One region of the Granulicella pectinivorans genome, then DNA from elsewhere that is predicted to be linked to it. Evidence: riboswitches for the same ligand, from Rfam matches in the RefSeq annotation. Region 1 holds a riboswitch; the other holds the start of a gene.
The links. A riboswitch is a leader RNA that binds a small molecule or an ion and turns the genes downstream of it on or off. The one in region 1 is predicted to bind cobalamin.

Region 1 (3,411 bases):
CATCGTCCGTGATGCTGGGGACCAGGCAGATGATGCGATGCGGATGGTCCGGCACGGTGACGCGGCGACCGGTCTCATCCGTAACGACACGGCTGGCAACACATGGCAAAGGGATGAGCGCGAAGAGAAGCAGGAGGGTCGAGAGAGATTTCACGCGGTCACCATCGTGTTGGTTCGAGCGGTTATGGCGGCTTCAACGAAGTTTGCCGCGATGTTGCCGTTGGTGCGGAAGTGGATGTGGATGTAACTTGCGAGGACGTTGCGGTCTGCGGTGCCAAAGCCTTCCAGCTCCTGTTTGCTCGCAAGAGAGTAGGAGATGCGGTAGGCCTTCGACAGCGTCGAACGATCGACGTCGGACGTGACGTCGGAGTGATGGAAGCTATGGCCGCGAAAAGTCGTTCCGGCAGGCCCCAAGAGGCAATCGTGGAGCAACTCGACGGTGACGTAGCCGAAACGGACGAGACGTTGGGTCATCGCAAAGGTGAGGGGAAGCAAGCCCGCGAAGGAGATAGAACGACCGTCTTTCAGACGCAACGATTCGCCAAGATAGATCATGCCGCCGCACTCCGCGTAGATGGGTTTGCCTGTGGCGGCAAATGCACGGATCGCCATCAACATTAAGTGATTGTCGCTGAGGGAGTCTGCGTGCAGCTCCGGATAGCCGCCACCGAGGTACAGGGCGTCGAGGTTGGGTGGAAGGGCTCGATCGTGGAGTGGGCTGAAGGGAACAATCTCCGCTCCGGCTTGGCGGAGGAGATCGAAGTTGTCCTCGTAGTAGAAGCTGAAGGCCTCATCGCGGGCTACTCCGATACGGACTTGCGCGGCGGGGGCGGGCGTCGAAGCGAATGCTTCGAATTGCATGCCGCACTGCAGGGTGAGCAGAGCATCGAGATCGAGGTGGGTTTCGGCCAACTGCGCCAGCGTGTCCAGCCGTTGCGCGTTGTGCGCGGCGGACTGCTCTTCCGCTGTCTGCAATCCGAGATGGCGTTCCGCAATGGCGATGGCCGGTTCGCGTGGAAGCCATCCGAGCAGAGGCGTGGCGCAGCGAGAGTGAATGGCCGCCTTCAACATGTGGAAGTGACGGTCGCTCGCTACGCGGTTCAGGATGACGCCGGCGATGTTGAGTTGCGGATCGAAGAGTTCGAAGCCGAGGACGACGGCGGCGATGCTGCGCGCGCTCTTTCCGGCGTCCAGGACGAGGACGACGGGGAGTTGAAGGAGGCGTGCGATCTCCGCGCTGCTGCCTGCGTCTGAGGCTCCGTCCTTGCCGTCGAAGAGGCCCATCATGCCTTCGACGATCACTGCATCCGCGCCTTGGGAGGCCGAGGCGAAGACTGCGCGGTTGCTCTCGTGGTCGAGCATCCAGGTGTCTAGATTGCGGGAGGGCCGGCCGGAGGCCAGGGTCTGATGGCCGGTGTCGAGGAAGTCCGGGCCGCCCTTGAAGGGCTGCACGATGAGTCCACGTTTTCTAAAGGCGGCGATGAGAGCGAGGGTCACGGTCGTCTTGCCGACGCCGCTCGACGTGCCCGCGATGAGAAATCCCGTCATGACGCAGGGGTTCCTTTCGCGTTCAGCGTGTCGCGCCGTGTGACAACGGATATGACCATGAAGACTCCCAGACCTGGGAGAGGATGTTCGATGAAGAGACAACGGTTCCAGAGACTGGAAACTCCACGCAATGTAGAGACGAGGCCATTGCGACTCCACCTCCCCTCGGAGGCGCGTGCGATTGTCTCTGGCAGGTCTTCGGACTTGCAGGCTACCTACTTGCCCGGTTTCTCAGCCATGAGGCCAATACCTGTTGGGCGTTCGTTCCTGCTTACCGCTGCGGGGCAGTTCCGGATTCTCACCGGATTCCCATTTTCACTCTTTCGAGCACCAGAGATTACTTGAAGTTTAGCATCCCCAGGCACCCATGGAGCGGGGGGAACGTCGAGCTGCGGGCTCGTCAGAGCGTGTGTTCGATGTTTCTTCGGCACCGACGCGACAGGTTCGTTGCTGCGTGCTAAGAATGGATACCGTATGAATCATGACGCTGCCGCCATCTTCCACACCACGCTTGCGACCCTTGATGTCGGGGAAGCGGTTCGAGACGCACTCTCGGTAAGCGCCGATGCGTTGACCGTCACAGGCCGCACTCTTCGGGTTGCCGAGCTGGACCACATTGTGGTCCTCTCGATCGGGAAGGCCGGGGCAACGATGTTCGAGGCGGCTCGCGAGGCACTCGCACCCACGCTGCTGCCGATTCAGGCGCTGGTCGTCACGCCGGAGGCGACACTTCCCACCTCTGCGGGGGTCACCGTCCTGCATGGGGCGCACCCTTCGCCGGATAAGGTCTCCCGGCAGGCGGCCGAGGCTGCTCTGGCTCTGCTCCGCACGGCTGATGCCAGGACGCTTGTCCTGTTTCTCATCAGCGGGGGTGCCTCCTCGATGTTTGAATTGCCGCTCGATCCCACGATCCGCATCGATGACGTCGCCGACTTTTACAAGGCGTTGGTGGCCTCTGGCCTGCCCATCGAGAAGATCAACATCATCCGGAAACATTTCTCGGCGGTCAAGGGAGGGCGGCTCGCCGTAGCTGCGGCAGGTGCGGCCGCGCAGGTCACTCTACTCGTCTCCGATGTGCCCGCGCATGCGCTGAACGCGGTCGCCTCCGGGCCGTCGATGCCGGATCCGTCGACGCTGGCGGACGCGCGTGCTCTTCTCGGAGGACTGTCTTCGCCTCTCCCTGATGCCGTTGCGGCGTGCTTCGCCGATCCTGCTCTTCCCGAGACGCCCAAAGATACGGACGGCGTCTTCGCCAGAGCCACCTTCGAGGCCATCCTTTCGAGCGAGCAACTGGCGGCACGCGCCGCGGACGCCGCACGCGCGCTCGGCTACACCGTGCTCTTCGATTCTTCGTGTGACGACCATCCCTATCGGCACGCGGCAGACTATCTGCTCGGACGGGCGACGGAACACGCGTTGCAATATGAGAAAGCCTGCCTGATCTCTGTGGGTGAGGTAGTGGTCACGGTGGACGGCCCAGCCGGCCGGGGGGGACGGAACCAGCAATTTGCGCTGTATTGTGCCGGAGAGCTGGCTCGCCGTGCGCTCCCCTTGACGCTCCTCAGCGCCGGGTCCGATGGCATCGACGGCCATAGTCCCGCGGCCGGAGCCGTCGTCGACCGTACGACGTGGCAGCGCGCCGCAGCCGCAGGTTTCGATCCTGTTCTGGCGCTCAGAAGCTTCGATGCCTACCCCCTTTTCGACGCATTGGGCGACACGCTGATGACCGGTCCCACTGGGAACAATCTTCGCGACCTGCGCGTCTTTCTGAGTGACCGCAATGTGGGGTAAAGCTTTTCACTCCGTTGCCCGCTGCTATGGAAAGGGGCATGCGACGCCGCACGTTGCGTGCTACAGCGTGTG
Region 2 (3,411 bases), 480 kb from region 1:
GACGTGCTTGCCCTCGATGGGGTTGTCGATGTCCTTGATGAGCTTGACGGCTCCGGAGGAGACACGGGCGCGGCCGTAGCTGGAGACGGCGACGAAGTCGAAGGTGTTGTCGACCTGGATGGAGCGGGCAAGGTCGGCAAGGAAGATGGCCGCGCCCTTGAGCACTCCGATAAGGACGATGGGTTGGCCGTTCTTCGTGAGGCCGGCGTAGTCCGCGGTGATCTGGTCGCCGATGGCCTTGACGCGAGCGGCGATCTGCTCGGTGGAGAAGAGGACTTCCATGACGGAGGGGGACGGGAAGGAGGGGGTCGTCGTTGCCATAAGGTACTAGCGTATCGCGGATTGGGCTGTGGGAGAACAGTGCTTAAGTCTTGGGTCCCGGCGTCTGGCGCGCTTCGGTATACTTGGGTGCTGGGGCTTTCGGCCCCTTTTGCGAGGGTTATGTATCCGTTTATCAATCTGGGACCGCTACATCTGGGGACGTTTGGGCTGCTGTTGTGGCTGGCGGCCGTGGTGGCGGGGATCGTGCTGCACAAGAACTTTATCCGCAATGGCGTGGACGCCGATGCGCTGAGCATCGTGACGCTGGTGACGATCATGGGCGTGCTGGGCGCGAAGACGTGGCACGAGCTGCAGGATGTCCATGCGCTGGTGGCGGAGATGAAGCAGATTGCGCTGCCCGGCTGGTCCCACCCGATGGAGGTGCTGCTGGGCTTCCTGAAGTACCTCCAGGGCGGGTTCGCGTGGTTTGGCGGACTGGTCTTCGGCATCGGCTGGCTGATGTGGGAAGGCCGGCAGGCTCGTCCGGAAGGTCGGACCAGTTGGGCCGCCGCCGTAAGGATGTTGGACCTCGCCGCTCCAGCGGCAGCCATCGGCTACGGCGTAGGCCGCATCGGATGTCTCACCTCGGGCGATGGAGACTACGGGATCAATACGACGCTGCCGTGGGGTGTGCACATGGCGAAGGACGCGCTGGTGCCTCCGACGCCGCCGGACGCGCTGGTGCAGCCTACTCCGGTGTACGAGTTTCTGTTTGCGCTGCTGATTGGCTGGTTCTTGTGGAGGCTGGGCAAGAAGATGCTGCCTCTGGGATGGCTGACCGGGCTTTACCTGGTGCTGAGCGGCATCGGTCGGTTCCTGGTCGAGTTCGTCCGGGTGAACCCCAAGCTGTATTGGGGCATGAGCAACGCGCAGTTGGCCGCTCTGGTGAGCGTTCTGGCCGGGGTCCTGGTGATGATCGTGGCAAAGGTGAAGCATCAAGAGGTGCTGCCGGCGATCCCCGACGAGGCCGTGGCGGGATAGGGTTTGCGGATAAAAAGAAGACGCCAACCGTGGTCGGACTTCTCCCTGGTAAGGGTGTTAGTTTGTGCCGCAGCAAACAAGCCCACCCAACCCGCAGAAGCTATACCAACAACCCCAAATGACCGCATGGATTCCTTTGGGGGGATTGTAGCCCTTTGGTGCGGGTGTTGTCGGCTGTGCCGAGATATCCACAATTGGTAGTTGCTCTCCAGGTGGGGTCGCAAGCTATAGTGGGTTTATTCCATGGTCACTCCTTCGCGGAGTGTGAAAAGGGAATCCGGTGAAAGTCCGGAACTGCCCCGCAGCGGTAAGCAGGTACGAAAGCCCAAGATGACACTGGAGTTTTGCTCTGGGAAGTCCGGCGATTAGGTCCGATCCTGCAAAGTCCGAAGACCTGCCATCGAAACATTCGCTAGCGCCTCCGAGGGGAGGCGAGGTGGCAGCGTACTTTTGTCCTTCGCGGAGGACGACCCGCTGTTTTCTCGCACGCTTCAGAGGCCAAGGAGATTTATCCATGGCCGCATCCGCAACACACGATTTTGGGACCCTTCCTCCCCCTGCCTCCATACACTCCTCGACGTCCGCCACGCCTGATTTTCAGGTGATTGGCCGCAGCGGGAGTCTCTCCGGTTTCGATCCAAGCCGGATCTCGATTGCGATTACGAAGGCCTTTCTGGCGGTTGAAGGGAATGCCGCAAGTGAGTCGCGGCGCATCCACGAGGCTGTCGATGGGCTGACTCGGCAGATTGTCGAGACGCTGACGCGTCGGGCGGGCGTGGCACGGGCGATCCACATTGAAGATATTCAGGACCAGGTCGAATTGGCGCTGATGCGCTCGGGCGAGCACAAGATCGCGCGGGCGTACGTGCTGTACCGCGCGGAGCGCATGCAGGAACGTCGCAAGCGCGAGGAGGTGGGTGCGGCCCCGGCGCAGCCTCGGCTGAACGTGAAGCTGCAGGATGGGCGGACAGAGCCACTGGATGAGGCAGCGCTGCGGCAGGTGGTGGCGACGGCGTGCGACGGGCTCGATGGTGTATCGGTCGATGCCGTGATGGCGGAGGTACATCGGAACCTTTATGACGGCATTCTGCTGCATGAGTTGGGGCTCGCGCAGACGATGGCGGCGCGTGCGCTGGTGGAGCAGGAGCCCAACTACGCGTACGTAAGTGCGCGACTGCTGCTGAACGGATTGCGTGATGAAGCCCTGGGGTTTGTGCTGCCAGAGGTGGTAAGCGGGTCCCAGCGGCAGATCGATCTGCGCTACGACGAGTACTTCCCGGAGTACATCAAACTGGCGATCAAGCTGGAGATCTTGGATAAGGAACTGGGGGCGTTCGACTTGGTGCGGCTGGCGGCTGCGTTGAAGCCTGAGCGCGACCGGAACTTTCAGTTTCTGGGGCTGCAGACGCTGTATGACCGGTATTTTCTGCATCGGGACCGGATTCGGTTCGAGCTACCGCAGGCGTTCTTCATGCGGGTTGCGATGGGGCTGGCTGTGCGAGAGATCGACCGGGATGCCAGGGCGATCGAGTTCTATGAGCTGCTGTCGTCCTTCGACTTCATGTGCTCGACGCCTACGCTGTTCAACGCGGGTACGCTACGGCCGCAGCTTTCATCGTGCTTTTTGACGACGATCCCGGACGATCTGGATGGGATCTTCAAGTCGATCAAGGACAATGCGTTGCTCTCGAAGTATGCGGGTGGCCTGGGCAACGACTGGAGCGCGGTGCGTGGCCTAGGGGCGCATATCCGCGGGACGAATGGTGAGTCGCAGGGGTTGGTTCCGTTTCTGAAGGTGGCGAACGATACGGCAATCGCGGTGAACCAGGGAGGCAAGCGGAAGGGAGCGGTGTGCGGGTATCTGGAGACGTGGCACATCGACATCGAGGAGTTCCTGGACCTGCGCAAGAATACGGGGGACGACCGCCGTCGCACGCATGACATGAACACGGCAAACTGGGTGCCGGACTTGTTTTTGGAGCGGGTTGAGGCCGATGGGACGTGGACGTTGTTCTCGCCGGACGAGACGCCGGATCTGCACGACCTGTATGGGACTGCGTTTGCGGAGCGCTATGAGCACTACGAGGCGAAGGCGCAGCGCGGTGAGAT

Region 2: linked by a shared signal. The riboswitch ahead of BM400_RS14380 (ribonucleoside-diphosphate reductase subunit alpha) and the one ahead of BM400_RS16515 (cobyrinic acid a,c-diamide synthase CobB) in region 1 are both predicted to bind cobalamin.

What each region holds. Positions count from the first base shown of each region.
Region 1 covers NZ_FOZL01000001.1:4,112,597-4,116,007, forward strand. Annotated here, with positions in the region: gene BM400_RS16510 (ABC transporter substrate-binding protein) at 1-154, opposite strand, end outside; gene BM400_RS16515 (cobyrinic acid a,c-diamide synthase CobB) at 151-1,548, opposite strand; cobalamin riboswitch at 1,721-1,898, opposite strand; gene BM400_RS16520 (glycerate kinase type-2 family protein) at 2,023-3,339, shown strand; gene BM400_RS22145 (hypothetical protein) at 3,400-3,411, opposite strand, start outside.
Region 2 covers NZ_FOZL01000001.1:3,628,521-3,631,931, reverse strand. Annotated here, with positions in the region: gene hpt (hypoxanthine phosphoribosyltransferase) at 1-321, opposite strand, end outside; gene BM400_RS14385 (prolipoprotein diacylglyceryl transferase) at 442-1,302, shown strand; cobalamin riboswitch at 1,530-1,718, shown strand; gene BM400_RS14380 (ribonucleoside-diphosphate reductase subunit alpha) at 1,817-3,411, shown strand, end outside.